Regions from separate parts of the Paenibacillus sp. MB22_1 genome, predicted to be linked through region 2. Evidence: predicted binding sites of a transcription regulator. Region 2 holds the regulator's gene; the other holds the start of a gene.
What was found. Region 2 encodes CtsR, which represses protease genes until heat stress. Its sites were predicted from a motif close to ATGGTCAATAAAGGTCAAACA; they were not measured.
Positions count from the first base shown of each region.

Region 1: a site for CtsR is predicted at 4,577-4,597, ahead of clpP (ATP-dependent Clp endopeptidase proteolytic subunit ClpP). Genes of this name have one in related genera too.

Region 1 is NZ_JBLADV010000002.1:1,534,483-1,550,436, forward strand. Features, by position in the region: gene uxaC (glucuronate isomerase) at 1-558, shown strand, start outside; gene ACL02P_RS19040 (LacI family DNA-binding transcriptional regulator) at 578-1,588, shown strand; gene ade (adenine deaminase) at 1,672-3,462, opposite strand; gene clpP (ATP-dependent Clp endopeptidase proteolytic subunit ClpP) at 3,842-4,438, opposite strand; tRNA gene ACL02P_RS19055 (tRNA-Arg) at 4,655-4,729, opposite strand; gene ACL02P_RS19060 (LacI family DNA-binding transcriptional regulator) at 4,878-5,882, shown strand; gene ACL02P_RS19065 (ABC transporter permease) at 6,003-6,959, shown strand; gene ACL02P_RS19070 (carbohydrate ABC transporter permease) at 6,976-7,863, shown strand; gene ACL02P_RS19075 (sugar ABC transporter substrate-binding protein) at 7,942-9,585, shown strand; gene ACL02P_RS19080 (glycoside hydrolase family 30 protein) at 9,620-10,966, shown strand; gene ACL02P_RS19085 (sugar-binding transcriptional regulator) at 11,302-12,351, shown strand; gene gap (type I glyceraldehyde-3-phosphate dehydrogenase) at 12,422-13,432, shown strand; gene ACL02P_RS19095 (phosphoglycerate kinase) at 13,651-14,832, shown strand; gene tpiA (triose-phosphate isomerase) at 14,925-15,677, shown strand; gene gpmI (2,3-bisphosphoglycerate-independent phosphoglycerate mutase) at 15,678-15,954, shown strand, end outside.
Region 2 is NZ_JBLADV010000002.1:626,402-642,355, forward strand. Features, by position in the region: gene cysE (serine O-acetyltransferase) at 1-87, opposite strand, end outside; gene gltX (glutamate--tRNA ligase) at 958-2,418, opposite strand; gene ispF (2-C-methyl-D-erythritol 2,4-cyclodiphosphate synthase) at 2,492-2,980, opposite strand; gene ispD (2-C-methyl-D-erythritol 4-phosphate cytidylyltransferase) at 3,079-3,783, opposite strand; gene ACL02P_RS14780 (PIN/TRAM domain-containing protein) at 3,856-4,944, opposite strand; gene ACL02P_RS14785 (hypothetical protein) at 5,147-5,542, shown strand; gene pssA (CDP-diacylglycerol--serine O-phosphatidyltransferase) at 5,667-6,401, opposite strand; gene disA (DNA integrity scanning diadenylate cyclase DisA) at 6,452-7,528, opposite strand; gene radA (DNA repair protein RadA) at 7,542-8,909, opposite strand; gene clpC (ATP-dependent protease ATP-binding subunit ClpC) at 9,146-11,590, opposite strand; gene ACL02P_RS14810 (protein arginine kinase) at 11,624-12,682, opposite strand; gene ACL02P_RS14815 (UvrB/UvrC motif-containing protein) at 12,695-13,219, opposite strand; gene ACL02P_RS14820 (CtsR family transcriptional regulator) at 13,291-13,749, opposite strand; rRNA gene rrf (5S ribosomal RNA) at 14,504-14,620, opposite strand; rRNA gene ACL02P_RS14830 (23S ribosomal RNA) at 14,834-15,954, opposite strand, start outside.

The DNA.
Region 1 (15,954 bases), 910 kb from region 2:
GAGTACGCCGCTCGGGGCTGGGCGATGCAGCTGCATATCCATGCGTTGCGGAACACGAACACGGCGATGCTCCGACGGCTGGGTCCGGATACGGGCTATGATGCGATTAACGACGGGCCTCTGGCCGAAGCGCTGGCCCGGTTGCTGGACGCGATCGAGCAGGAGAGCGGGCTGCCGAAGACGATCCTGTATTCGCTGAACCCCAATGATTACTGGGCGCTGGCCAGCATCATGGGCAGCTTCCAAGGCGGGGGCGTTCCTGGTAAAATCCAATTTGGCACCGCTTGGTGGTTCAACGACAACAAGGACGGTATGATTCAGCAGATGCACACGCTGGCCAACTTCGGCGTGTTGTCGCAATTCATCGGGATGCTGACGGACTCCCGCAGTTTCCTGTCCTATACGCGGCATGAATACTTCCGCCGCCTCTTATGCGACGTGCTTGGCGATTGGGTGGAGCGCGGCGAGGCGCCGGAGGACTATGCTCTGCTGGGCCGGATCGTCACGGATATTTGCTACGGCAATGCTAAGCGGTATTTTGCTTTTCCTGAGGCATAGAAAGGATTGACGCTGTTGTATGTCCGCTACGATCAAAGACATCGCCAAGCTGGCGAATGTCTCGCATATGACGGTTTCCCGGGCGCTGAACAACAGCCCGCTGATTAAGGAGGAGACCAAACGCAAGATTATGGAGATCGCTGAGCAGCTGAACTACGTGCCGAATTATAACGCCAAAAGTTTGGTGCTGCAGCGTTCGCATACGATTGGGTTGTTTTTTACGAGTATGGTTCAAGGGACGTCCTCCAGTTTCCTGGCAGAGGCCATCCGCGGTGTGAGTCAGGAGGTTGGTGTCCAGTACAACTTGTTTCTGCGGGGGATCGACGATTTTGAGGACTTTAGCTCGATCCATCAGCGACGGTTCGACGGCATTCTGCTCATGAGCCAAAGTGAGCGTGACGACACGTTTATTCGCCATGTGCGAGAGCAGGGGATTCCTTTGGTCGTGCTGAACCGGAATGCGGGTGACTCGACCATCGTTAATTTCGTGTCCAATGACCGGGCAGGAGCTTACGAGTTGACGCAATACTTGGCGGGCCGTGGGCATACACGCATTGGCCTGGTGGAGGGGATCGCCGGCTACAAGTCGACGCAGGAGCGCAAGGAAGGGTATTTGCGGGCCATGAAGGATGCTGGCCTGGCGGTAAGGGAGGAATGGCTCGTCGAGGGCCGCTACGACGTGGAGAGCGGTTATCTGGCGATGCACCGGTTGCTGGCGTTGCCGGAGCGGCCCACGGCGGTGTTCTGCTGCAACGACGACATGGCTATCGGTGCGATGAAGGCAGCGACAGAGGCGGGAATGCGGATTCCGGCGGATGTCTCGGTCGTTGGCTTTGACGACATCGGCTTCTCGCATTACACGAATCCGCCGCTGACGACGGTGAAGCGGCCGATTGAGCAGCTCAGCCGGATGGGCGCGCGCAAAATCCTCGAGCTGATCGAGGGGCCGCCGGCCGGCGGGGAGCTAGTTCTGCTGGATACGAAGCTGGTTCGGCGTGAGTCGGTGGAAGAGCTGCACCCTCATTTGTAGGTGCGAGCGACTCCGGTATGGAGTAAAACAAAACCCGCCAGAAAGGGTTCACTTTCTCGGCGGGTTATTTACATGCATGCGGCTTAACCGACTTCCACGGGCACGAGCTTGAACTCGTTCACGTCCGCTAGACCGCGGTTGGTGATACGCAGCTCCGGAATGACCGGCAAGGCAATCAGAGAAAACGTCATGAACGGCGCGTTCAGTTGGCAGCCGAGCTGCTTCCAGGCGGCTTCGAGCTCTTTCACCTGGGCGACCACCGTCTCCAGCGGCTGATCGGACATCAGGCCGGCGATGGCCATCGGCACGGCGGCGAGCACTTGGCCGTTCAGTACGGCGATCATGCCGCCGCCCAGCTTCGCCAGCTCATTCGCAGCAAACGCCATGTCCTCGGGATTCGTACCCATGACGATGAGATTGTGACTGTCATGCGCAACGGTAGAGGCCACGGCCCCCTGCTTGAGTCCAAAGCCGCGCGCGAAGGCGAGGGACAGCTCGCCGGAACCGCGGTGGCGGTCGATGCAGGCCAGTGTGGCGATGTCCTGCTCGACGGCCGGACGCACGACTCCCTTCCCGTCAACCGGAACGGTTGCCGTTCCCTTCGCCGTGCGGGCGCTGTTCTCGATCACGTCGACGACGTGGATCGTCGTTTCCGTCTTGGCGCTGGCGCTGCGGTAGAGGAAATCGTCGGCGGTCAGCGGACGCGCCAATTTCACCGAAGCGCGCGCCTGCGCCGGGTACGGGTACGCCGGGAACGGGACGCGGAGCTGCCCGGCGTCGTAGGCGACCTTGCCGTCGGCGATCACGGTCGACGGCTCCATCCGCCGCAGGTCGCCGATCAGCAGCAGGTCCGCGCATTTGCCCGGCGCAATGCCGCCCACGTCGCCGTCGACCTTGAAGTACCGCGCCGTATTGATGGTTCCCATCTGGATCGCGGTAACCGGATCGACGCCCTCTTCAATCGCCCGGCGCACGACATGGTTCATGTGGCCTTGCTCAATCAAGGTTTGCGGATACACATCGTCGGTGACGAGCATAATGTTCGAGGTATTCACCTTATCTTCGGTGACCACCTTGATCACTTCCTTGACGTCATGCCATGCTGAGCCCTCGCGGATCATCAGGTGCATCCCGAGGCGCAGCTTGGCGAGCCCTTGCTCCCGGGTTACGGTCTCATGACAGGAAGTCACACCCGAGGCCAGGTAGGCCTGAAGCATGCGCTCGTCGTCACTCGGAAAATGTCCGGTGACGGTTTTGCCTGCTTCCATTGTGGCTTGGATTTCGCCGAGCATTTTCGGGTCTCCGTATACGACGCCGGGGAAGTTCATGACCTCGCCCAGCCCCTCGACGCCGTCCCAGGTCATCCCGTCGGCGATATCGCGGGTGTCCAGCGACGATCCGGCATCCTCCAAATGATCGGTGGCCGGTACACAGGAAGGGAATGTAGTATACACCTTAAGCGGCAAGCCTTGGCCCTCCTCATGCATCCAGCGCACGCCCTCCGCTCCAAACACGTTGGCGATTTCATGCGGGTCCATAAAAATACCGGTCGTTCCTTTGGGAAGCGCAGCCTTGGCGAACTCAGCCACCGACAGCATGGTGCTCTCCACGTGCATATGCCCGTCCAGGAGCCCGGGAACGATGTGGCGGCCTGCCGCATCGATCACAACGGTGTTCTCGCCGATCGTGTGCGCGGCGTCCCCCACGAAGGCGATTCGCCCTTCAGCCACAGCGACGTCCGTATTCGGCAGCAGCTCTCCGGTATAGACGTTGACTAAGGTGCCGCCCTTAACCACCAAATCGGCTTTGGCTTTGCCCATGGCGACATCCGCCAACGTACGGCTTACTTCATACAATTTTTTTCTTTGTTCCATCTCCCGGTTCGCTCCTTTAAAAAAGTCGTTCAAAAAGTCATCCTTCTAACGCTTACCACCGACCTTATACCCGCCAAAATCACGATGTTGAAAGTATAACGCTTGCCAGAATGCTTATTTACCAAATATCCGCCTGAAAATAAGCACTTGCGTCGAAATAGTGCTTCTCAGCGTCGTTAGAGCCGCGGGCACGCCAATTTTGCCAACATAGCGCTTCTCATCAGCGTTAGAGCAGAAGGGCTATCTCGAGGTGTGTGCCTGTAGCTTGTATTCTGACCTTTTGAACTCTCTCGTTAAGTTATTTAAAGATAAATATAACAAGAAAGGCCGCTCCTCGAACAGCACTTTCTGTTCGAAGAGCAGCCTTTTCTGTATAGCCTTAAGCTTTGGCCGGATTCACTTTCTCGATGACTTGGTCGATCAAGCCGTATTCCTTCGCTTCTGCCGCGCTCATGAAGTAGTCGCGGTCGGTGTCCTTCTCGATCCGTTCCAGCGGTTGGCCGGTGCGTTCCGAGAGGATTCGGTTCAGTTTATCGCGCATCTTGAGGATACGGCGGGCGCGGATCTCGATGTCCGTCGCTTGACCTTCCGCTCCGCCGAGCGGTTGATGGATCATGATTTCGCTGTTTGGCAACGCATAACGTTTCCCCGGTGCACCTGCGTTCAACAGGAAGGCGCCCATCGAAGCGGCCAGCCCAACGCAAATCGTGGAGACGTCCGCCTTGATAAATTGCATCGTATCATAAATCGCCATGCCGGCCGTAATGGAACCGCCAGGGCTGTTAATGTATAGGTGGATGTCCTTGGTTGGATCTTCCGCGTCCAGAAACAGCATCTGGGCAATGATGGAGTTGGCAACAACATCGTTTACCTGGGAGCCCAGGAAAATAATCCGGTCTTTGAGCAGACGGGAATAAATGTCATAAGCGCGTTCGCCGCGATTGCTTTGTTCTACGACCATAGGAATATAACTCACCGATAAAACCTCCTTAAATTTAGGCTGTTCAACTGGAACGCCCCGTCGAATGGAATGGTTTGGGATTCATCGTTTCCATCAATCTAAGAATTGACGGAAATGATGGGGATTAATCTCATCATAAACAATTTATTTGAGAAAGTCAAAGAAAGTCAAACTCAAGGTAATAAAAAAGTCCAGAAGACTTGTGTCACAGGACTTTGAATGTGCAATATATGGCGCGCCCGCGAGGAATCGAACCTCGATCTCAGGCTCCGGAGGCCTACGTCATATCCATTGGACCACGGGCGCAAATTTAGCGAACAAAATAGATTATATGACATTTTGTCTCAAAACGCAAGGTGTAGATCCAAATAAAATAGGGATTGTCATGAAAGCGTTTCTATGATAACTTGAGGAATATATAAAAACGTTTTTATAGACAAGGGTGTAATCAGGGATGGGGAAAGTCACCATTAAGGATGTAGCCAAAGCAGCAGGGGTTTCCATCTCTACGGTATCCAACGCGCTCAACGATGTGGATGTGTTGAATCCGGAGACCAAATCCCATGTGCTGAAGGTCGCCAAGCAGCTCAATTACGTACCGAACTTAAACGGGAAGCAGCTCAAGTCGAAGAAGACGAATATGCTTGGTTTTTTTACGACGAGTGTATCCGGACCTTATTTTTACATTTTGGTGGAGTCGATGGCGCGCGAGAGCGAGCGGCTGGGATACGGTTTGCATGTCATGGTTACCGCCGATAAGCAAACGATTATCAGCAATATCATGGGCCGCCGGGTGGATGGCGTGATCATCTACGAAGAATTGCGGGTCGATGACCAAGATATCGCGATGATGGAGAAGGACAAGATCAAGGCGGTATTTCTGGATCGGGTGATTCAGAAGGAAACGATGGGGACCGTGATTTTTAATTCGTATGCGTCCGCTTATGAAGCGACCAAATACCTGATCAGCCTGGGCCATAAGAAAATCGCCTACATTTCCGGCGTTGATACGATGTACGACAGCGTACAGCGGAAAGAGGGATATCTCGCGGCCTTGCGGGAGCATCAGCTGCCGATTGATGAGGATTTTATTGTGCAGGGGTATTTTGAGGAAGAGAGTACCTACAATGCGATTCGGGCGTTTATTCATAAGCATCCGGGCAAAGTGCCGGACGCGATTCTGGCCGGCAACGATTTAAGCGCCATTGGTTGTATTAAAGCGTTACGTTCGTACGGCCTCGAGGTTCCAAGGGACATCAGCGTCGTAGGGTTTGACGATATTGATATTGCCCAGTATTTTACGCCGCCCCTGACCACGGTTCGCAATCCGATCGCCAGACAAGGGATCTTGGCGGTCAATCATCTGGTGAACATGATTAAGAAGCAGGAGCAGGGGAAGGTGCAGAAGCTGGACGGGGAACTGATCGTGCGAGGCTCAAGTCATGTTCGTTTAAGCTAAGAGAAGCGGAGACGAAGGTGATCTTGAGCTCAGCGGAAAATGTAAGCGGTTAACTACAGGGGTTCTGTTGACGAAAATAAAAACGTTTTTATCCATACGGGATAAAGAGAGGAGCGCAAAATGGCGAAGTCAGCTGCGTCAGCCAAAAAGCCGATGGGATTAAGAATGAAGCAGTTCTTTATCGATTTCGGCAGGCAGTGGGAAATCCAGTCAATGATCTGGCCGGGCATCATTTTTATGATTATTTTTTGCTACATTCCCATCTACGGACTTACGATCGCTTTCAAAAATTATACGGTCATCGATACGTTAAGCTCCGCTCCATGGGTAGGTTTGGACAACTTCAAAATTATCGCCACCGACAAATACTTCTGGGAATCCGTGGTGAATACGCTGGGGATCAGCTTCCTGAAGCTGGCCATCGGCTTTGTGATCCCGATTATTCTCGCGATTATGATCTATGAGGTCGGGTTGGGCCGGTTTAAAAAAATCGTGCAGACGATCTCGTACCTGCCGCACTTTTTGTCCTGGATCGTGCTCGGCGGGATGCTCATCACCTGGTTCTCGACCACCGGGATGTTCAACCAGATGCTGCTGGACTTGGGCTTGATCTCGAAGCCTCAGAACATTCTGCTTGATCCGGGCAAGTATTGGTGGATCGCGGTGCTGTCGGATGTTTGGAAAGAGGCGGGCTGGGGAACGATCCTGTACCTCGCCATCATGGCCAAGATCGACCCGACTTATTATGAAGCCGCGAAGATCGACGGGGCGAGCCGGCTCCGGCAAATTTGGAACATCACGCTGCCCAACATGCGGATGATTATTAGCTTGAACCTGATTCTGACCATCAGCGGTCTGCTGGGTTCCAACCTGGACCAGACCTTGGTGCTGATGAATTCCCAGAACCGCGAAAAGGCCGAGGTCATCAACTCCTACGTATACCGGATGGGGATGACGCAGGGGGACTTCTCCTACGCGACTGCCGTCGGACTTGGGGTTTCGGTTGTATCGGTCATTTTGTTGGTGCTGGCGAATAAGGTGACCAGCAAACTCAACGATAATCAATCTGTCCTGTAAGGAAGGAGCAGCAGCCATGAATCGAAAGGTGCTCAAACAGGATCTCGACAGCAGAATCTTTGATACGGTGAATGCTGTGATCCTGATCTTATTTACGATCATTATTGTGATTCCACTCTGGAATGTCATCGTTTCTTCCTTCAGTTCGGGACGAGCTCTTGCCGAAGGAGGGTTTGTCTTCTGGCCTAAAGAGTTTTCTCTGGAGAACTACCAGGCGGTGTTTCGGGACGATACGATTTGGCAGTCGTTCCTGATCTCCGTCCTCAAGACAGTCATCGGCGTTGTGACCCACGTCTTCTTCTGCGCGATGATTGGCTACGGTCTCAGCAAGAACAATGTACGCGGCCGCAAGCTGTACGTGACGATGGGCGTCATTACGATGTTCTTCTCGGGCGGTATGATCCCGACGTACTTACTGATTAAATCCCTGGGGCTGCTGAACAGCTTCTGGGTGTATATCATTCCGGCTTTGTTCAGTTATTACGATGTCGTGATCTTGATGAATTTCTTCCGCAATGTGCCGGATTCCCTGGAGGAATCGGCCAAGATTGACGGTGCCGGCGACTGGAGAATCTTCTTGAAGATCTTTATCCCGTTATCGATGCCGGCCTTGGCTACCATCGCTTTGTTCAACGGGGTAAGTCAATGGAATGACTTTATGACAACCAAGTTGTACATCACAGATGAATACCTGTACCCGCTGCAAATGAAGCTGTACGAAATCATCGTACAGTCCCAGACCCAATCGATGCAGAACATCGCGGGTTCCGTCGTCATTGAAACGACAACCAAAGGAGTTCAACTCGCAACAATTGTGATTACGACTTTGCCGATTGTTGTGATTTATCCATTGTTACAAAGATACTTCATCTCGGGCATGATGCTGGGGGCGGTGAAGGAGTAACGCATCCGCATGAAACGCTAGGCTTGATGTGCGAGTTGGACTAGCTGTGCTTCTTACAAAAAAAGGAGGGTACAACGAATGCTTAAGTTGAACAAAAGTCTTGCAAGAAAAGGGATGACCGCATGCGCTGCACTGCTCACCGCTGCGCTGATCGTTACCGGCTGCGGCGGCTCCGGCGGCGGTTCGAAGGCCGCAACAGAGGTATCCTTGGAAGATCGGTATACCTTGGACCCGAACACGCCGGCATGGAAGCTGGACAAGAAAGAAGAGCCAACCCAGCTGACCTGGTACGTGAACGCCGATTGGTGGAATACCGATTTCGGCAATGATGTGGTCACGAAGAAGATCAAGGAAGATTTGAATATTGATATCAAATTTATTACCGGCGACGATACCAAGCTGAATACGTTTTTTGCCGGAAGCGACATGCCGGACTTGATTACCGTGTTCGATTCCAATTCGGCCGTTGTGCAGAAGGCTTCTTCCTGGGCCTTGCCGCTGAACGAGCTGGCGGAGAAATACGACCCTTATTTCAACAAAGTCGCCGCGCAAGATACGCTCAACTGGTTTAAGCAAGCGGACGGCAACACGTACGGTTACCCGAACTACTCCAACACGCAGGCCGATTATGACAGCGGTAACATTCCAGCGAAGACGGCTTTTGTGATCCGCAAAGACGTGTACGAAGCGCTGGGTCAGCCTAAGATCGGTACGCCTGAGGAATTCAAAAATGTGATGCAGCAGATTAAAACCCAATTCCCAGATCTGATTCCGTTTGGATTTAACTCAATTGGCGAGGGGACGGGCTCCTTGGGGGATGTGTTCCAAGACTTCCTCGGAGTTCCGCTGGAAACGGAGAACGGCGAGTTCTACAACCGTAATTTGGACGAGGATTATCTGACTTGGCTCAAGACGTTAAATGAAGTGCATAGAGTTGGCAATATCAGCGACGACAGCTTTGCCGATGACGGCCCTGCTTTTGAAGAGAAAGTGAAAGCCGGCAAATACGCCACGATATTGCTGGACGGAACGCCGCAGCAAGGCGGCAACCTGCAAATCTTCGCCACCGCTCATCCGGATCAAGCCTACCTGGCAATCGATGGACCGCAAAGCACGGTGGGCAATACGCCTAAGCTGAACCAGTCCGGGATTACCGGCTGGATGATCAGCTTTATCACGAAGCAATGCAAGGACCCGGCGAAGGCGATCCAAATTTTCACGTACCTGTTGGATGAAGAAGGGCAAATGCTGATGAACTACGGCATCGAAGGCGAGACCTACACGAAGAATGCGGACGGTACGGTTCAATTTACGCCGGAAGTGAAAGAACTGCAGCAGAAGGATGCCGATAAATTCAAGAAGGAATACCGCTTGGGCGAATTCATGTTCTTTGGCCATGACCGTCACAAAGCGCTCAGCGCCGATGCTTTCCCGGATTCCATCAAGCAAATGCAAGAGTGGGGCAAAGGAAAGCTGTACCCTCACTTCGTCCTTGAAAATATCAACCCGGATGCCGGATCTCCGGAAGCTCGCTCTTTGACGGCGATTAACACCACTTGGAACACGACGCTGGTCAGCTTGATCCGCGCCAAGAGCGACGAAGAATTCGAGAGCACGCTCAACAATTACAAGAAGTTCCTTGAGGACAACGGTTGGGATAAAATCGTGCAAATCCGTACGGAGAAAATGAAAGCCAATAAAGAAAAACTCGGCCTCCAGTAAACCGTGGCCATTAATCGAAGTGGAGGGAAACAGCATGCGTGAGCTTGACATTTATTATTCCACTGGAGAAAAATCACTCTTCGTCCGTACAACGGAGGAACAGCTGAGGCCGGCGGATTCCGATGCCGGGGATGTCGAGGTCCGATTAGACGAAAGCGTCAACTATCAGACGATGGATGGGTTTGGAGCGTCTTTTACCGATTCGGCCGCCTATCTGATTCATCAGGTGCTTCCTGAAGAGCAGCGTTCTTCCTTGATGAAGAAGCTGTTTGACCCGGAGGAGGGAATTGGCTTATCCGTGCTGCGCAACCCGATGGGGGCCTCGGATTATGCCCGGTTCTTCTATAGCTACAACGATTTGCCCGAAGGTGAGTCCGATCCGGAAATGCAGCGGTTCTCGATTCGTCACGACGAAGTCGATGTCATTCCGCTCTTAAAAGAAGCGCTGGCCTTAAATCCGTCCATCAAGCTGTTTGGCTCCCCCTGGAGCGCACCGGGATGGATGAAAACCAGCGGTTCAATGATCGGCGGGGAACTGAAGAAGGAGTATTACGAAGCTTACGCGAACTACTTTGTCCGTTATATCGAGTCTTACGCCAAGCACGGTTTATCCATATATGCGGTGACGCCGCAGAACGAACCGCTTTATGTGCCGGGACATTATCCGGGGATGCTGATGACGGCTGAGATGCAGACCGATTTCGTGAAAAATTATCTGAAGCCGGCTTTTGTGAAGCATGGCTTGTCCACGAAGATTTTGGCGTATGACCATAACTGGGATCGGCCGGATTATCCGCTGACTGTGCTGAAGGAAGTGGCCGAAGCGGTCGACGGAGTAGCGTGGCACTGGTATGGAGGGGTAGCCTCGGCGCAAAGCCAAGTGAAGGAGGCCTTCCCGGGCAAAGAGGTTCATTTTACCGAAGGCTCTGGCGGGGAATGGATTCCGGCGTTTGAACCGGCGTTCTCCAATGTTATGCGGACGGGAATCGAGATATTGCGAAATCACAGCCAATCATTGGTGCTCTGGAATATGGCTTTGGATGAGCAAAATGGTCCGACTGTACCAGGCTTTGGCCGCAGCACCTGCCGCGGGATCGTGACAGTGAACCAGCAGACCCGCGAGCTCGAGTATACGCTGGACTACTATGCACTGGCCCATTTCAGCAAAGTGATCCGTCCGAAGGCCGTAAGAATCGCCGCCGAGTCGGGACAGCCTTCGATACGTTCCGTCGCGTTCCGCAATACGGACGATTCGATTGGGGTCGTATTGTTTAATGACGGCGAGCAGGCCTCTGATGTTCGCTTGCGTCTCCGGGGAACCGAGCTGCCGAGTTTCCGGATGGAATCAAAAAGCGCTTTGTCGATCCGACTGACCAATTGAGAAATTGAGAAACGAGGAATAAGTAGACGAGGCTCTCCCTATGCGGGAGGGTCTTTTTTTCTATGAAAACAACCGATCTGCTTTGCCGCCATCCGCAATTTTGCTGAGACACAGCAGGCCTATTTTCGACAACTCTCTGATCCAAATGTCAGGATCTTACGGGATTCTTTGTGCCTAGGGGTATAACTGCTCGGAAGAAAGTAAATGATACGGACGTCAGGCTTGCAACTAAGGAGATTATTGAGTAAAATAACAGTGGGACTTAAAAAGTTATCCCGGGACATTTTAAGGCCAGGAGATGGAGAGAGAAGACGAAGCTTGCAGGAGTGGAAAGCATGCGAAACATATTAGAGATTCAAAAGCAGCTTCTTCCTGATCTCATGGACATTCTCAAGAAAAGGTACACCATACTTCACCAGATCATGTTGTCTGATGTCATTGGCCGTAGAACCTTGGCGAATTCGCTGGACATGACGGAGCGTGTGTTGCGTGCCGAAACAGATCTCCTGAAGGCCCAGGGCCTGATCGAAATCGAGAATATAGGCATGAGAATCAGCGACGCGGGACGGCGATTGCTTGAGGATTTGGAGCCGGTCGTCAAAGAATTGTTTGGCCTCTCCAACTTGGAGGAGACGATCCGTCAGCATTATGGGCTGCGCAAAGTAGTGATTGTACCTGGAGATTGCGAGGCCTCCCCGCTGGTGAAGCGGGAACTGGGGCGAGCAGGTGCCAAAGCGCTGCTTAGTGTAATGCGCGGGGATGAGGTGGTCGCGGTAACCGGCGGCACTACGCTGGCGGAAGTCGCGGATCAGCTGAATCCGCCGCCTAACGTCACGATGAAGCAGAGCTGGTTCGTACCGGCACGCGGGGGTCTTGGCGAGAGCCTGGAAATCCAAGCGAACACGATTGCTTCCGGTATGGCGAAGCGCGTGGGTGCGGGTTATCGTTTGCTGCATGTCCCCGATCTGTTGGGGAAGGAAGCTTACGAGTCGTTGGTACACGATCCGAATATCCAGGATATCGTGGACATGATCCGTCAGGCGCGTATCGTAGTGCACGGGGTCGGAGACGCTATGGAGATGGCGCGCCGGCGCAAGCTGGAGCCAAGCATGGTCGAAGAAATCCGAAGAGAAGGCGCGCTCGCGGAATCATTTGGATATTACTTTAATGAAGACGGCGTCGTCGTGCACAAAATGCTGACCCTGGGCCTGCGTCTCGAGGATATCATGCGAACCGAGACGGTGATCGGCATCGCGGGCGGCAAGAGCAAAGCAAGAGCGATCCATGCCGTATTGCGGTTTGGCCAAGAGGATATCCTAGTGACCGACGAAGCGGCGGCACAAGAGATCGTAAATGAGTTGATCAACGGCTCCGGGAATAAATAGGTTTACTCATGACGGGTTTTATCGGGCCTGTCTTGAATAATAAAAAATCAAACACTGGGAGGAACTATCAATGAGTGTAAAAGTAGGGATTAACGGTTTTGGACGTATTGGACGCCTGGCTTTCCGCCGCATTCAAAACGTTGAAGGGATCGAAGTCGTAGCAATCAATGACCTGACAGATGCAAAAATGTTGGCTCATTTGTTGAAATATGATACAACTCAAGGCCGCTTCGAAGGCGACATCGAAGTACATGATGGATTCTTCAAAGTAAACGGCAAAGAAGTTAAAGTTCTGGCTAACCGCAACCCTGAAGAATTGCCTTGGGGCGAGCTTGGCGTTGACATCGTTCTGGAGTGCACAGGCTTCTTCACAACGAAAGAAAAAGCTGAGCTTCACCTGAAAGGCGGCGCGAAGAAAGTTGTTATCTCCGCTCCAGCTACCGGCGACATGAAAACCATCGTTTACAACGTAAACCATGAAATCCTCGACGGTACGGAAACGGTAATCTCCGGTGCTTCTTGTACGACGAACTGCTTGGCTCCAATGGCTAAAGCGCTGAATGACAAATTCGGTATCGTTCAAGGCTTGATGACAACCATCCACGCTTATACTGGCGACCAAAACACGCTGGATGCTCCGCATGCGAAAGGTGACTTCCGTCGTGCTCGCGCAGCTGCTGAAAACATCGTTCCTAACACCACTGGTGCTGCAAAAGCAATCGGCTTGGTTATCCCTGAACTGCAAGGCAAATTGGACGGCGCTGCACAACGCGTACCTGTTCCAACTGGTTCCTTGACTGAGCTGGTATCCGTTCTGAAAACGAAAGTAACTGCTGACGAAGTTAACGCTGCAATGAAAGCTGCTGCTGACCCAGAAACTTTCGGTTACACCGAAGACGAAATCGTATCTTCGGATATCAAAGGGATGACTTTCGGTTCCCTGTTCGATGCAACTCAAACGAAAGTATTGACTGTCGGCGACCAACAACTGGTTAAAACGGTAGCTTGGTATGACAACGAAATGTCCTACACAGCTCAATTGGTTCGTACGCTGGAATACTTCGCGAAAAAAGTAAAATAATCCAGTTACCATACTAGAGATTCATCCCAAAGAGGAGCAACCTGTTCAGGACTCCTCTTTGGTTCTTGCATGTAATACGGCATTCACACACACCCAAAAATAAGTTATAGATAGAGATTCGTTTCATTGCGTTTATTTAGGAGAGGAACCAAGACAAAGCCGTAGATGCGCATTTTGGTCTGGGAGACCCGCGCATACCGTTTAGGAGGAACGTGGAGATGAACAAGAAAAGTGTACGTGATGTGGAAGTCACCGGCAAACGCGTATTTGTCCGTGTAGATTTCAATGTACCGATGCAAGATGGTCAAATTACTGACGATACCCGGATTCGCGAAACGCTGCCAACGATCAAATACTTGGTTGAACAAGGCGCGAAGGTGATTCTTGCGAGCCACTTGGGCCGTCCCAAAGGGCAAGTGAATGAAGATATGCGGCTTACGCTGCCGGCAAAACGCTTGAGCGAGCTGCTTGGCAAAGAAGTAACAAAAGTCGATGAAGCTGTTGGGGAAGCAGTTAAAGCGAAAGTCAATGCGATGAACAATGGCGACGTCCTGGTACTTGAAAACGTACGTTTCTACCCAGGCGAAGAGAAGAACGATCCAGAACTCGCAAAACAATTCGCTGAGCTGGCTGACCTGTTCGTCAACGACGCATTTGGCGCTGCACACCGCGCGCACGCTTCGACCGAAGGGATCGCTCATTATCTGCCAGCCGTATCCGGTTTGTTGATGGAGAAAGAATTGTCCGTTCTTGGCAAAGCGTTGTCGAACCCGGACCGTCCTTTCACCGCAATTATCGGCGGCTCGAAGGTAAAAGACAAAATCGACGTCATCGACAACCTGCTGAACATCGCAGACAACGTGTTGATTGGCGGCGGCTTGGCTTATACCTTCTTCAAAGCCCAAGGTTACGAAATCGGCAAATCGCTTCTGGATGAATCCAAACTGGATGTTGCCCTTGGCTTCATTGAGAAAGCGAAGAAGCTGGGTAAAAACTTCATTCTCCCTGTCGACTGCATCGTAGCGGATGACTTCAGCGCAACCGCCAACCACAAAGCCGTGGATATCGACAGCATTCCTGCAGATTGGGAAGGCGTGGACATCGGGCCGAAGACTCGCGCGAAGTATGCTGAAATCATTAAGAACTCCAAGCTGGTTGTATGGAACGGACCGATGGGCGTATTCGAAATCGATATTTTCTCCAACGGGACAAGAGAAGTGGCGGAAGCTTGCGCAACGACGGAAGGCTATACGATTATCGGCGGCGGGGATTCCGCAGCAGCTGCTGAGAAGTTCAATCTGGCTTCCAAAATGGACCACATCTCCACAGGCGGCGGCGCTTCCCTGGAATTCATGGAAGGCAAGGCGCTTCCAGGCGTCGTAGCTCTGAACGACAAGTAAGAAATTAGCTGGATCAAGGTTCAAGAAATGGGCTTTCAGCACCGATGGTCCATTTCTTGAGCTACCTCTATGAAATAAAAGGAGTGGGCTCTGTGAGAACACCTATTATCGCCGGAAACTGGAAAATGTTCAAAACCGTTTCCGAAGCCAAAGCCTTCTTCGAAGCCGTGAAAGGGAAAGCGGAGGTTGCCGGCGTAGAGAGCGTCATTTGCGCGCCGTTCACCAACCTGCCGGCTTTGGTAGAAGCTGCGAAAGGCACGTCGATCAAAATCGGCGCACAAAACATGCATTTTGAAGACGAAGGAGCTTTCACTGGCGAAATCAGCGGTCGCATGCTGAAAGAGCTTGGCGTGGACTATGTGATCATCGGCCATTCCGAGCGCCGGGCGTATTTCGGCGAAACCGACGAAATCGTCAACAAGAAGATCCTGGCTGCCTTCAAACATGGCTTGACCCCGATCCCTTGCGTTGGCGAGAAGCTCGAAGAGCGTGAAGCTGGCCAAACGAAAGAAGTCGTGAAGGTTCAAACCGAAGCGGCTTTGAAAGGTCTGACTGCAGAGCAAGCAGCGCAAGTGGTGATTGCGTACGAACCAATTTGGGCAATTGGTACGGGCAAATCCTCGACCGCACAAGATGCGAACGAAGTAATTTCCTACATCCGCAGCCTGGTTCAGGGGCTTTACGGTGACGACGTAGCGGCGAAAATCCGCATTCAATATGGCGGCAGCGTAAAACCAGAAAACGTGAAGGAGTATATGGGCCAAAGCGACATCGACGGTGCGCTTGTCGGCGGTGCCAGCCTGCAGCCAGAATCGTACATCAAGCTCGTTGAGGGGGCGAAATAAATGACGGCTCCAAGACCAGTAGCTCTGATTATTATGGACGGGTTCGGGCTTCGCGACAAAGTGGAAGGCAACGCGGTTGCCCAAGCGAAGAAGCCGAACTATGACCGTTATTTGAAACAATACCCGAACACTACGCTGACGGCCAGCGGGGAAGCCGTTGGTTTGCCAGAAGGGCAAATGGGGAACTCCGAAGTCGGCCACTTGAACATCGGCGCCGGCCGGATCGTTTACCAAGACTTGACTCGGATCTCCAAATCGATTCGTGAAGGGGAATTCT
Region 2 (15,954 bases):
ATAGGTAAAGATCACTTCGAACCAGCTGCGTGCCGCCGGGTCGTTGTCGAACACCGCCTGGATATCGGATCGGATTCTCTTGAACATAGTCTTCCCCACCTTCTTTTCCTATCGCAAACAGATACCTAATAAGAAAAACGTCTATCGACGTACATTCAAAGTAGACAGACCGCGTTTAGCGGAAGTTTTTCTTGCGATATCAGGATGCCAATCCCCCGAAGTTTATACTTTCTGATATCTAAAAAAAACGCCCCTGCAGCTTACGCTGCAGAGACGCCTGACGACGCGGTTCCACTCTGCTTTGGATGAGTTAGCCTCAGGGGCCGGTTGATGCCCATCACAGGTTCAATCAAGCCTTTGTCTTAAGCCGACTCCTCCCTCTTAAGGTCCTTAACGCGGACAAAACGGCGAAAGCTACCTTCGCCTCATTCAAGGCGTGTTCGCATTCGCGGCTCCCGGGTGCATTTCCGCCAGCACATATCCGGATAACTTCCAGCCTGGTATCTTCTTTGCGTGGTCCGCTCTGAAGGGTCCCGGTTATCCTCTCTGGTCGATACGGCTGATCGCGTACTTCTCCCGATCTATGCCATTTTGGCTCTAAAGACGGCGGTCTGCCGCCATGGTTCTAGTTGCAAGGTCTATCTGCATTAATATTACCTAATGGACGTCCTACTGACAATGGTAGCCCGAAAAAAATGTATCCCTTCTAACGCTGATCACAGACGTTATTCGAGCAAAAAAAGGGTACATTCAGCGCTAACTCTTGCCAGACACCTTATTCCTTGATTTCAGCAAGGAAATGAGCATAATTTGCCACAATAAGCACACTAACAAGCGTTAGAACAGAAAACTCGTTCGTTTCGCCTAAATAAGTGCTGTGGCAAGCGTTAGCGCAATATCGATATGCACCGTGTGAACTCTTCTCCCAAGTCAGCTTTGACCTAGCCGCCCGGCGCCCTACAAAGCGGCGATCCGCGCCTTCAACCGATCAACGACCTTGTCCCGGCCTAGCAGGAAAATCGTCTGGTTCAAGTCACGGCCATGCATTTGGCCGGTCAACGCCACGCGGATCGGCATGAACAGGCCTTTCCCTTTGCTGCCGGTCTCTTTCTGCACCTCTTTGATGGCGGCGCCGATGTTCTCCACGCTGAAGTCGGCAAGGCCTTCAACCTTAGCCAAGAACGTCGACAGCACGCTTGGCACTTGCGGCTCGGCCAGCACGGCAGCTGCTTCTTCGTCCACCGACAGCTCGCTGCGGAAGAACAACTCCGACAGCTCCACGATATCTGAAGCAGCCGTCATTTGCTCTTGATACAACGCAACAAGCGCCTCGGCCCATGCTTGTTGCTCCGGCGACAGCTCGGCCGGTAGCCGTCCAGCCCGTTGCAGATGCGGGATAGCCAGCGAAGCGATCCGCTTCGGATCGGCGTTCTTGATGTAATGATTGTTCAGGTGCGCCAGCTTGTTCGTATCAAACACCGCCGGGCTGCGCGATAAACGGTTCGCATCGAAGATCGAAATCAGCTCATCCTTGCTGAAAATCTCCTCTTCCCCTTCCGGCGACCAGCCAAGCAGGGCGATAAAGTTAAACATCGCTTCCGGCAAATAACCGAGCTGATCGTACTGCTCGATAAATTGAATGACCGATTCGTCGCGTTTGCTTAGCTTTTTGTGGTTCTCCCCGACGATCAGCGTCATATGCCCAAATACCGGCGGTTCCCAACCAAACGCATCATAGATCATTAACTGACGAGGCGTATTGGACACGTGGTCCTCTCCGCGCAGCACGTGCGTGATGTTCATCAGATGATCGTCCAGCACTACGGCGAAGTTGTAGGTTGGGATGCCGTCTTTTTTCACAATGACAAAATCCCCGCTGACGTCGGATTCAAACGAAATCGGCCCTTTCACCAAATCGTCGAACGTAAACGTACGGCCTTCCGGTACACGGAATCGGATGCTGTATTGGCGGCCTTCCGCGTCGTATGCAGCCAGTTGCTCCGGCGTCAGGTGACGGCATTTCCCGGAGTATCGCGGAGTCTCGCCGCGAGCCATCTGCTCCTCGCGTTCCTTCTCGAGCTCTTCTTCCGTACAGTAGCAACGATAAGCAAGCCCCCGGTCCAGCAAATCCTGCACCAGCGGGCGATACAAATCCAGACGCTCCGTTTGCCGGTACGGTCCGTAGTTCCCGCCGACATCTACGCTTTCGTCCCAATCCATGCCCAACCACTTGAGGTAGGTCAGCTGGTTCTCCTCACCGCCGGCCACGTTGCGCTTCACGTCCGTATCTTCGATGCGGATGATGAATTTCCCCCCGTGATGTCTGGCAAACAAATAATTAAATAACGCCGTTCTGGCGTTCCCGATATGTAAATGACCCGTTGGACTCGGCGCATAGCGCACGCGTACTTCAGCCATTCCAATCCCCTCCCTAGTTTTAAGACGTTGCCGTCAAGGCTCTATCCTTTAGCGAAAATACTACCTCACAAGCTTATGATGATAACACATTCTGAACCAGACAGACAACGCATTGCGCCGCAATGCCTTCACCGCGTCCAGCAAACCCGAGCTGCTCGGTGGTCGTAGCCTTTACGTTAATGAGCTCCGGCTCGGCGCCCAGGGTGCGGGCAATAACCTCCACCATTTGCGGGATGTGCGGGGCCATCTTCGGTTTTTGTGCAATAATCGTTGCGTCCAGGTTGCCGATGCGGTACCCTTTCTCAATAGCCATATCCCATACTCGCTGCAACAATACCACGCTATCCGCATCTTTAAACGCCGGATCGGTATCCGGGAAATGGCGGCCGATATCACCTAACCCCAGCGCCCCCAAAATGGCGTCGCTGATCGCATGCAACAACACGTCGGCGTCCGAGTGCCCCAGCAAGCCTTTCTCATATGGGATATGCACCCCGCCGATAATACACGGCCTGCCCTCCACGAGCTGATGCACGTCAAAGCCTTGTCCTACTCTAAACATCCTCTACCCTCTCCCAGTCATCTTTTAATCACGAAGCAGCTCGAGGAGGTGAACTCGACATTGAATCTTGAATTCACTCAGTCGCTCCGCGATGAACTTTACCCCTGCCTCTTCCTCCGGATAAACTCCGCGTAATCCAGGTCCTCGGGCGTCGTGATTTTAATATTGTCATAGGCCCCTTCCACCAGCTTGACGGGGATGCCCAGCCGTTCGACCAGCATCGCGTCGTCGGTGCCGACGAAGCCTTCCTCCACGGCCCGATCATGGGCCGCCAGCAGATCGGTACGCTGAAAAGCCTGCGGTGTCTGTATCGCCCACAGGCTGCGCCGGTCCGGGGTCGCTGCGACAAAGCCCTGCGCGTCCGCCTGCTTGATCGTATCCTTCACCGGTACGGCAAGGACGGCCGCGCCATGCGTTCTTACGGCTTCGCAGCAAGCCGTGATTTGCTCACTCGTGACAAAAGGGCGGACGCCGTCATGCACCAGTACCCAAGGCGTGCTGAGATGCAGCAAGCCTTGGCGCACCGAGTCTTGACGCTCAGCCCCGCCCGGAATAATTTGTATTTGTTCGCCTATGCCATATTCGGCAATCCATGACCGGCACCGGTCCACATCCTGCTTCCCGGTGACAAGCACGATTTGCGAGATCAACGGATGACGCCGAAACACCTCCAGCGTATGAATAAAGATCGGCTTCCCGTCCAGCAGAAGATACTGCTTGCTTTCCACCGTCCCCATCCGTGTGCCGCGGCCTGCCGCCACCACGATGACTCCCGTATCGCCGCTTGCTTGCAACCCTATCATGATCTGCCTCACCTTTAACTGAATTCAACCGCACCGCAGCTAGTGCAGCGCAGTTAATTCCATCATACCGAATTACTGGGCTTTTTCCAACAGTTTTGGTTTGGCAAAAATCATTCGTCCCGCCGAGGTCTGCAGCACACTGGTCACCAGCACCTCCGTAATGGTGCCAATGTAGTCGCGTCCGCCTTCGACGACGATCATCGTCCCGTCATCCAAGTAAGCGACCCCTTGTCCGTGCTCCTTGCCGTCCTTGATCACCTGAACCATAATTTCTTCACCAGGCAGCACGACCGGTTTGACCGCATTGGCCAAATCGTTGATGTTCAGCACAGATACGCCCTGCAGCTCGCACACCTTGTTCAAGTTAAAATCGTTCGTCACGACCTTCCCCTGCAGGACCTTGGCCAGTTTGACGAGCTTGCTGTCCACCTCGGAGATTTCCTCGAAATCCCCTTCATAAATCATAACCTTAACGTCCAGCTCTTTCTGGATTTTGTTCAGGATATCCAGCCCCCGCCGCCCGCGGTTTCGCTTGAGCAAATCCGAGGAATCGGCGATATGCTGAAGCTCCTCCAGTACGAACTCCGGAATGACAATCGTTCCTTCGATAAAGCCGGTTTTACAGATGTCGGCAATTCGTCCGTCGATAATCACGCTCGTATCCAAAATTTTGTGTTCCTCTGCCCAGCGCTCCTCTTCCGGAGCGGGAGCCCCCCATTTACCGGACTTCCAAAGCGAGGACAGCTCTTCCTTCTTCGCCAGCCCAACGTAGAGCCCAATGTAGCCAAACAGCGCCGATACCGCGAATTGCGCCATGCTCTCCAGCGTGCCGAGCCAGGACAGCAGGGGGTAGACCATTAAGGAAAGAAGAAGTCCCGCAGTCAAACCGGCCGCACCGGCAGCCATTTCATTCATCGGGATCCGCGTTAAAGCGGCAATCCATGTTTTTACTTTGGAAGAAACGACGTCTGCAGCCATAGAGAACAGGAACAAGAACAGTAGCGCACCAGCCGCAGCCCAGATCAAATTAGCTGCGATCGGGTTCATTTCGCGAAACCAGTCGCTCGCAGCCCCCGGTAACACACCGGACAAGCCGCCGGTCGTATAACCGAACCAGGCCCCGCATAAACCAGCTAGAATCATCGAGTATTTTTTCAGCACGTCTCTCTTCACCTCCTGAATAAGTATCTTCTTTAGCCAGTATGAACCAATTTCAGAGCACCTAATCCTGGACCCTCACTTTTTTCCAAAAAAGTACCAACGAAAATCCAAATGCACCCCATAACGATGGGATTTCAGGTTGATCTTGAAGGAAAAGGTGGAATATAATGAATTCAATTCATAATATTGAGGTGGATGGAAAATGAGCGCACCAAGCCTACAGTCTTTTCAAGACCAAGTTTCTGAACTGTTGCTCCGTCACCGCAGCCTGTTGGATGTCTTGTCGAAGATGGGACAAACCAACGCCGCTGCCGTCCGTTCCGTGACCAAATCCGTAACCGAATGCGGTTGCATCGAGCTGCACGCCACCAAACAAGACTTCGAACCAGGCATGAATTTGCAGCAAGCGAAAGAAACAATCGCCAAGCACGTCCATGGTGAGCTGTGCGAAAATTGCCGGGATGTCATTACTAATGAGCTTGGACGCAACCTTTTCTATATGTCCGCCCTTTGCAATTTGCTGGATATTAACATGGAAGAGATCGTGGAGCGCGAATCGCAAAAATGCGCCACGCTGGGGTTTTTTAACTTATCGTAAGCGTATCTTGTACTTAGGTAATGGGGAAAATGCAATCGTAAGAGGAAATCAAAAAGGCATCGATCCTTTCCGCCCGCGGGAGATCCATGCCTTTTTTCTTATTGGTGGGGTTGTTTGGTTGTTCTCATCGTTTGGGACGATACGCTTCTTGAGCATCATTGTCTTCATCGTCCTGATGTTTGCGGCGAAGCAGCCGGTTGATGTTCTGCCGAAGACCGTATGCCGCGTAAATGACCAATGGGATAAAAATCAACTTGGCTGTCTGATCCGGAAATACGACGGCGATCACCACCGCAAAAATTACAACCAGCGGCGTATACACGATGGTTCTCTTTGGTAAGCCGATCTTTTTGAAATTCGGATATCTTACCGTGCTAATCATCAAATACGATAACAGAATCATGGATACCACAAAGTATGGTGCCGAAATTTCCCGGTAAAACAGCGACAGTGTTGCCAGAACCCCGCCTGCAGCCGGAATCGGCAACCCGATGAAGTATCCGGGAGCTCCCTTCTGAACGTTAAACCGGGCCAGCCGCAACGCCCCGCACATCGGGAAGATGATCGTCACTGCCCAAGCGACGCCGGAAGGAATGCTGTGAAAGGAAATCATGTACATAATCAGTGCTGGAGCCAAACCAAATGAAATGAGATCCGATAAGGAATCGAGCTCTTTGCCGAACTCGCTTTGGGCGTTCAGAGCACGGGCAACCCGTCCGTCTAACCCATCGAGCAGCATCGCGACAATTACCATAATGGCGGCCAAGCTAAATCGGCCTTCCATTGCCAGCAGAATCGCCAGCGTTCCGAGAACCATGTTACCTAAGGTAAACAGGTTCGGAAGGGATTTTGTAATCATCTCTTCACCTCGAGTAGATATTCCTGAACCATTCATTGATGATAGGTGATTTAGATTTGTCTGTCAATGAATACCTGTTCTTGCAAGCGTTTGAGCCCCTCTTTGATGGAGCGTGCTCGCACTTCGCCGATCCCGTCAACTTCATCCAATTCCTCAATGCTGGCCATCATCACATTGGGTAAACGACCAAACCGTTCGACCAGGTTGTGAATGATGACATTCGGCAAACGCGGAATTTTGTTCAACACCCGATACCCGCGCGGTGAGATCAACTCCTCTGAAGTTGCGGCGGAAGAAGGATAGCCCAAAAGCTTCGTAATATGGTTATCATCCAGCAGTTCATCGTCGGTGGAGCGCTTCAGCCCCATAATAATTTCTCGAATCGCTTCATCGCTGTCATCCTTGGCATAGTCCTTATACAACAGCCATGCCTCTTCCTCCATGTTGCTGACCAGCTCCTCCATCTGCATACTGATCAGACGTCCCTCGGTTCCCAATTCATTGATGAACCGTTTGATCTCCATTTTGATCCGGATGACCATTTCCACCCGTTGAATGACGTTGATCACCTCTGGCAAGGACACAAGCTCCTCGAACTCGGAAGCTGTCAGGTTCGTTAAGGCTTGATTCAGAACGGAGCGGTATTTCTCCAACGTCTGAATCGCCTGGTTCGCCTTCGTTAGGATCACGCCGATCTCCTTCAGGGCATATCGCAATCCCCCTTGGTACAGCGTGATGATGTTCCGGCGCTGGGAGATGGATACAACCAGCTTGCCGGTCTGTTTGGCCACCCGTTCAGCCGTACGGTGCCGAATCCCTGTTTCCGAGGAAGCGATCGAGGAGTCGGGGATCAGTTGAGTATTGGCATACAGTATCCGCTTCAAGTCTTCGCTAAGGATAATGGCTCCGTCCATTTTGGCCAGCTCATAGAGATAGTTCGGCGAGAAATCACAGTTGATGGAGAAGCCGCCCTCAACGACTTCCATGACCTCCGGGCTGTAACCAACAACAATCAGACCACCGGTTTTGGCCCGTAACACGTTTTCGAGTCCGTCACGAAAAGCCGTTCCCGGTGCGACAAGTTTCAGCAATTCGTTCATTTTCTCTGCATGGGTAGTTTCCTTCATCATCTAATGCCCCCTAATCTAACGCAACAGCTAGCGCATCTGCAACGGTATTTACACCTATTAATTGGATCCCTTGCGGACCTTTCCACCCTTTCATGCTCTTCTCCGGCAAAATGACTCGTTTAAAGCCCAGCTTGGCCGCTTCCTTCACGCGTTGCTCCGCCCGGGAAACTGCCCGCACTTCGCCGGTCAAACCAACTTCTCCAAAGAACACGTCATACGGCTTCGTTGGGATGTCGCGGAAGCTTGAAGCTACACTTACCGCGATGGCCAGATCGACCGCCGGTTCATCCAGCTTCACCCCGCCGGCCAGGTTGACGTAAGCGTCCTGATTTTGCAGGAACATCCCCATTCGCTTCTCAAGGACGGCGATAATCAGGTTCATCCGCTGATAGTCTACCCCCGTGGCCATCCGTCTTGGCGAAGGAAAATGGGTGGCTGAAATCAAGGCCTGCAGCTCGACCAGCATCGGGCGCGTCCCCTCCATGCTGGCAACGACAGTGGAGCCCGCCACGCCGAGCGGCCGTTCGGATAGAAACAGCTCCGACGGATTTGCCACCTCCGCCAGGCCGGATTCGTTCATTTCAAAAATGCCAATTTCGTTAGTCGAACCAAAGCGGTTCTTCACGGCCCGAAGCAACCGATAGGAATGATGCCGTTCGCCTTCGAAATACAACACGCAATCGACCATATGCTCCAGCAGACGCGGTCCGGCGATCGCCCCTTCCTTGGTCACGTGACCGACCAGCACCGTGGCAATGCCTTGCCCTTTGGCAATCCGCATAAACCTTGCAGTACATTCCCGCACCTGTGATACACTTCCGGGAGCGCTGGTAACCTCCGGCAAGTAAACCGTCTGGATCGAATCGATCACCAGGAAATTCGGTTTGACCTGTTCGATCGCTTCTTCGATCCCGTCCATGCTGCTTTCGCACAAGACGAACAGTTCCGCAGACAAGGCTCCCAACCGTTCCGCCCGTAACTTCGTCTGGCGGACGGATTCCTCCCCTGAGATATACAAGACTCTCAGGCCGCTGCGCGCCATTTCATGCGAGGTCTGCAGCAACAGGGTCGATTTCCCGATACCGGGATCTCCCCCAACCAGGACCAGCGAGCCCGGCACGACACCGCCGCCAAGCACCCGGTTTAATTCCCCGATGCCCGTTTGAATTCGCGGTTCTTTGCCGCTCTCTATATTTATGATCGATTCCGGCTTTTCTTTCGCATGAAAAATCCCGGAAGTCATTCCCTGCGTTTTGACGGGTTTCTCCACTTCTTCGACCATGGAGTTCCAAGCGCCGCAGCCCGGGCATTTTCCATACCATTTGGGCGATTCATAACCGCAATCGGAGCAAAAAAACTTATGTTTTACTTTAACCATTTATCTCTCCTTCTCGCCTCTGCAATATTTTACAGACTTAGCAGACACCGTATCGTTAGGGTTACTAAAATTTTACCACCCTTTCGCTTTGATCGAAAGCTATGAGACCACGGCCGCCATGGCGGCAGGATTTAAAAAAGGCAGCCCCAAAGCATCGCTTTGGAAGCTGCCTTTCACTTATTTCATCGGCTTTAACGTTACGGATTTGTAGAATTTAACTACATTTTTTACACAAGTTACGCATTTTTGATGAACGTTCCCGTACGTTCGACCTTCAGTTCACCATTTTCTTCGTCAATCGTCAACGAGTCGCCTTTCTTCACGTTGCCGGTCAGCAGTTCTTCGGACAGTCGGTCTTCGATATGCTTCTGAATTGCCCGGCGGAGCGGACGTGCGCCATACGCAGGATCGTAGCCCACCTTCGCCAGGAACGCCTTCGCCCGATCAGTCAGCGTAAAGTCGACATCGTATTCGCGCAGGCGTTTACGCAGTTCTTCGGACATCAGGGTGACGATTTGACCGATATGTTGCTCCTCGAGCGAATGGAAGACGATAATTTCGTCGATCCGGTTCAGGAACTCCGGACGGAAGCTCTTCTTCAGCTCTTCCATCACTTTGCCCTTCATGTTCTCGTAATCCGCGCCCGCATCTTGAACCGCGGTGAATCCGAGACGTGTATTGCGTTTGATCGCATCAGCGCCCACGTTCGAGGTCAAGATGATCAGCGTGTTGCGGAAATCGACCACACGGCCCTTGGAGTCGGTCAACCGGCCGTCTTCCAGCACTTGAAGCAGAATATTAAACACTTCCGGATGCGCCTTCTCGATTTCGTCCAGCAGGACAACGGAATACGGTTTGCGGCGCACTTTCTCGGTCAACTGGCCGCCTTCTTCATATCCGACATATCCTGGAGGTGCGCCAACGAGACGGGCTGTGGAGTGTTTCTCCATGTACTCGGACATGTCGATCCGGATCACGGCGTTCTCGTCGCCAAACATCGCTTCGGCAAGTGCGCGAGCCAGCTCGGTTTTACCTACCCCGGTTGGACCCAGGAAGATAAAGGAGCCCATCGGACGCTTCGGATCCTTGAGTCCTGCACGTGCCCGGCGGATCGCCCGGCTGACCGCCTTCACGGCTTCCTCTTGCCCGATGACACGCTCATGCAGGATTTTCTCCATATTGAGCAAGCGTTCGGTTTCCTCTTCCTTCAGCTTGTTAACCGGAATTCCCGTCCAGCTGGCAACGACTTGGGCGATATCCTCCGGCGTAACTTCGGAATCGGTGCGTCCTTGTTTTTCTTTCCATTGGTTCTTCGTCGTGTCGAGCTCTTCGCGAATCTTCTGTTCTGTATCACGAAGCGCCGCCGCTTTCTCGAATTCCTGGCTTTGCACCGCCGCGTCTTTCTCCTTGCGGATGTCCTCCAGGCGGCTTTCCAGCTGTTTCAGATTCGGCGGTACCGTGTACGAGTTGAGCCTTACTTTAGACCCCGCCTCGTCAATCAGGTCGATCGCTTTGTCCGGCAGGAAGCGGTCTTGGATGTAGCGGTCGGACAATTTGACCGCTTGCTCGATCGCCTCGTCGGTGATTTTCACGCGATGGTGCGCTTCATAGCGATCACGCAGCCCGTGCAGGATTTGGATCGCTTCTTCGACCGACGGCTGATCCACCGTGATCGGTTGGAAACGACGTTCCAGCGCGGCGTCTTTTTCGATATATTTCCGGTATTCATCCAGCGTGGTTGCGCCGATGCATTGCAGCTCGCCGCGTGCCAGCGCCGGCTTCAAGATGTTCGAAGCATCGATGGCGCCTTCTGCGCCGCCGGCTCCGATCAACGTGTGCAGCTCGTCGATAAAGAGGATGATATTCCCGGCTTGGCGAATTTCGTCCATGATCTTTTTCAAGCGGTCCTCAAACTCACCGCGGTATTTCGTCCCCGCAACGACGGAGCCCATATCCAACGTCATGACACGTTTGTCACGCAGCGTCTCCGGAATTTCGTTGTTGATGATCTTTTGCGCGAGACCTTCAGCGATGGCTGTTTTCCCGACGCCGGGTTCCCCGATCAGCACCGGATTGTTCTTCGTCCGGCGGCTCAACACCTGGATCACCCGTTCGATTTCTTTGCTGCGGCCGATCACCGGATCCAAATTGCCCTCTTTAGCCGCAGCTGTCAAGTCGCGGGCCAAGCTGTCCAACGTTGGGGTATTCACGTTCGTTGGGGTGCCGTGATGGCTGGATACGGCCTCACTGCTGCCCAGTAGCTGCAGCACTTGCTGGCGCGCTTTGTTCAAGCTGATGCCAAGGTTGTTCAGGACGCGGGCCGCTACGCCTTCCCCTTCACGAATCAGGCCGAGCAAAATATGCTCTGTCCCAACATACGTATGGCCGAGTTTACGCGCTTCATCCATGGACAGCTCGATCACTTTCTTGGCACGCGGTGTATAAGCGATATTGGTCGGTTGCTCTTGTCCGCGGCCGATCAGCGTTTCCACTTCATCCTGTATTTTCTCAAGTCCCAGACCCAATCCGATCAGTGCCTTGGCGGCGATGCCTTCGCCTTCACGGATCAGGCCGAGCAGTACGTGTTCTGTACCGATATTGTTATGTCCGAGTCTTACGGCTTCTTCTTGAGCTAGTGCCAACACCTTCTGCGCACGCTCCGTAAATCTTCCAAACATCATCTTCTCCTACACCTCCATAGTTGGTACTACCCGTTATTTTCCCATTCGTTCCCGAATGAGTTTGGCGCGGTACATATCCCGTTCCCCCGGGGACATGCTGCTGCTAAATTTCTTCTGCAAAAAACCGGGCTGCGTCATGACGTTCAATTCATTTAGCGCTTGAGTTGATACGCCTTCGATTAACCCTAAGTCAACGCCGAGCCGGACATCCGACAGCCGCTGGGCGGCTTCCTTCGAGTCGATGATGTACGCCTGGGACAAAATCCCGTAGGAGCGCATCACCCGGTCCATCATGCGCAGCCGCGATTCGCTGATCAGCTTCTCACGCGCCGTCTTCTCATGCTGAATGATCTGCAGAACCACGCCGTATAAATTTTCGATGATCTCAGCTTCGCTTTGTCCTAGTGTAATCTGATTTGAGATTTGAAACAAGTTACCCATCGCTTCGCTGCCTTCGCCGTAGATCCCGCGGACAGTTAAGCCGACCTGCGATACCGCAGATAAAATCCGCCCGATCTGCTGCGTCAGCACCAGTGCCGGCAAATGCATCATGACCGAAGCACGAAGTCCGGTTCCTACATTCGTCGGACAGCTGGTTAAGTATCCGCGCCGGTCGTCGAAGGCATAATCCACATGGGATTCGAAAATGTCGTCGATTGCCGTCGCTTTTTCCCAAGCCTCTTGAACCTGGAGCCCCGGATATAAACACTGGATGCGCAAATGATCCTCTTCGTTCACCATAATGCTCAGGCTCTCATCTTCGCTGATGAAGACCGCTCCATTTCTGGAGTCATTCGCCAGGTTCGGACTGATCAAATGCTTCTCAACCAGTACTCGTTTATCCAATTCATCCAAGTCTGCAAGAAGCACCGGGTATAGCTTGCCGTGAGCCTGGAGTGCTTTATCGCTTAGAACCCCCTGCAGAAGCTTCAGCACCTCTTCCGATTGCGTGTTGGTGGCCAACATCGGGAAGGGATGGTGCAGGATGTTGCGGGCGATCCGTACCCGGCTGCTCATAACGATATCGGACTCTTTCCCTTTGCGGCTCATCCATTCGCTCAGCGGCTGTTCGGTAAATCGGAGATTGGTCACCCTACATCCCTCCTACTCTGCAGATAAGTTCTTCTCAAGCTCGCGAATTTGGTCCCGCAGCGCTGCTGCCACCTCGAACTCCTCTTGGAGGATCCGGTATTGCAGCTCACGGCGAAGATCCTCGAGCTTACGTTTTACTTGAATATGACCGCCGATCCGTTTTGGCACCTTCCCGACATGAACGGTATTGCCGTGGACCTTCTTAAACAGCGGATCCAGACGATCATTAAAATATTTGTAACAAGAACTGCACCCAAAACGCCCGATTTTGCTGAACTGGGAATACGTCATACCGCATTCTTCGCAGCGCAGATGTTCTGGTGTGCTGTGCCCGGAAATCTGACCTTTGGTCGCCGGGCCTAAATCAAGGAAGCCCGACAGCAGGTTATGAATCGAAAAGCCGCCCGAGGTGCCGGGAATCAGCTCCCCTTTTTCCCTGGCGCAGGTTTCACAGAAGTGAAACTCCGTCTTCTCACCATTCACGATTTTCGTAAAATGCAAGGTTGCCGGGCGTTTGCCGCATTCTTGGCATTGCATCGCACGTCCCTCCTTACGGGATAGACTAAGACAGCAGATCCTTAAACCTGTATTTGTGTTACATCATGCTGTTAACTCAACAATGAGATTAACATCGCTCGCATCATTCTTGCCCGGATCTGGTCGCGATACGGCAGTTTCACTGCCAGCACATCGCGGGATATCGCCGAGCGCATCATTGCGGCCTCCCGAGGGGTCAAAATACGGGCTTCCTCCAGGCGATAAATCAATCCTTCCGCCGCAGATTGCCCGATCTCTTCCCCAATCGATTCATGCAAGTGGGTGTGCAGCGATGATGGTCCCGGCAGTTGCAGGCGCCGAATCCGAACATAACCGCCACCGCCGCGCTTGCTCTCGACCAGATACCCCTTCTCCAGAGTAAAACGGGTGCTGATGACATAGTTAATTTGCGACGGCACGCAGGAAAATTGGTCGGCAAGTTCGTTACGTTGAATCTCTATAATCCCCTCAGGACTTTCATGCAAAATACTCTTGAGATATTTTTCGATGATATCGGAGATATTACGCATCACTCATCCTCCATTATTCCATACGTGTATCTCATGTTGCGGTTTGACACCACTAAAAGTCGTCAAGAATGGATGCGCGTCTTGGCTTGGAGGCACATCGCAATCGTCAAAATCGGTTGCTTGCCATGGGCGAAGAAGCACATATCATCGTCAAGAACGGATGCTGGCCGCTTGCTATGACATAAGATGCTTATCGCGTCGAATTGGTCATGGCCCGCGAGGCACATCGCATCATCAAGAACGGACGCTGTCATGGCCTAAGAGCATCGCACCGGATGCAGGTAATCACCTATAGGGCGCACTGTGATCCGGTTCTGTTCTGTTGACTTTGACTTTCTTTGACTTTATAAACATTATACCATAATTTGATGATTTGCCAAGAGGGGCTACAGTTTCAGTTCCAGTGTGGACTTTACGCTTACAAAATATTCGTGCTAAAGCGTATGAGAACACAGCCCAGTTGGTGCCTTTAGCACAGCGTGTCCTTCATCTTCAGGCGATTCCTGCAAAAATACAGTTATTTTGAGGGGGAGTGGCCGTTTTGCCTGGAATGCCTGCAAAAGTGCAGGCTTTTTGCGCCGATTTGCTCGAATTGACCTAAATCGAGAAAAATAACTGCACTTTTGCAGGCTTTGACCGAGAAATCGAGATTTCTCCGAAAAAAACTGTACTTTTGCAGGTTTCCAGCTCGGGGTAAGCACAAGTCAAACACAAAAAGAGCACCACCGATCATCGGCAGTGCTCTTTCTTCTTTGCTTGGCAGCGTCCTACTCTCCCAGGACCCTTCGGTCCAAGTACCATCGGCGCTGGAGGGCTTAACGGTCGTGTTCGGGATGGGAACGAGTGGAACCCCTCCGCCATTGCCACCAAACATGATTTTTTCGCTGCTTTTACTTCCGCACTTCAGCTTCAGCAAAAAATCAAACCTTATAAAAGGCGTGCAGCTAAAAATCGGTTCAAGGTTGAATCCTTGAAAACTGGATACGAAACTAGATTTGCATTTTAGCCCTATTCAGTTCCCGGGGTCCCCGAAAAGTACTCGGTGTACTCTCCGAAGCCTCCGCTTCACTTTTTGGGGTGAATTTTGGATAAGCCCTCGACCGATTAGTACCTGTCAGCTCCATGCCTTACGGCACTTCCACCTCAGGCCTATCAACCTTGTCGTCTTCAAGGGGTCTTACATACTGGGAAATCTCATCTTGAGGGGGGCTTCACGCTTAGATGCTTTCAGCGCTTATCCCGTCCGCACTTAGCTACCCAGCTGTGCTCCTGGCGGAACAACTGGTGCACCAGCGGTGCGTCCATCCCGGTCCTCTCGTACTAAGGACAGCTCCTCTCAAATTTCCTGCGCCCACGACAGATAGGGACCGAACTGTCTCACGACGTTCTGAACCCAGCTCGCGTACCGCTTTAATGGGCGAACAGCCCAACCCTTGGGACCTACTTCAGCCCCAGGATGCGATGAGCCGACATCGAGGTGCCAAACCTCCCCGTCGATGTGGACTCTTGGGGGAGATAAGCCTGTTATCCCCAGGGTAGCTTTTATCCGTTGAGCGATGGCCCTTCCATGCGGTACCACCGGATCACTAAGCCCGACTTTCGTCCCTGCTCGACTTGTCAGTCTCGCAGTCAAGCTCCCTTCTGCCTTTGCACTCTTCGAATGATTTCCAACCATTCTGAGGGAACCTTGGGGCGCCTCCGTTACTCTTTAGGAGGCGACCGCCCCAGTCAAACTGCCCACCTGACACTGTCCCCGTACCGGATCACGGCACCAGGTTAGAACCTAGATACGATCAGGGTGGTATCCCAACGGCGCCTCCACCGAAGCTGGCGCTCCGGCTTCCTAGGCTCCCACCTATCCTGTACAAATCGTATCAAAGTCCAATATCAAGCTGCAGTAAAGCTCCATGGGGTCTTTCCGTCTTGTCGCGGGTAACCTGCATCTTCACAGGTATTAAAACTTCACCGGATCTCTCGTTGAGACAGCGCCCAAGTCGTTACGCCATTCGTGCGGGTCAGAATTTACCTGACAAGGAATTTCGCTACCTTAGGACCGTTATAGTTACGGCCGCCGTTTACTGGGGCTTCGGTTCACAGCTTCGGGCTAAACCCTAACCGCTCCCCTTAACCTTCCAGCACCGGGCAGGCGTCAGCCCGTATACTTCGCCTTGCGGCTTCGCACAGACCTGTGTTTTTGCTAAACAG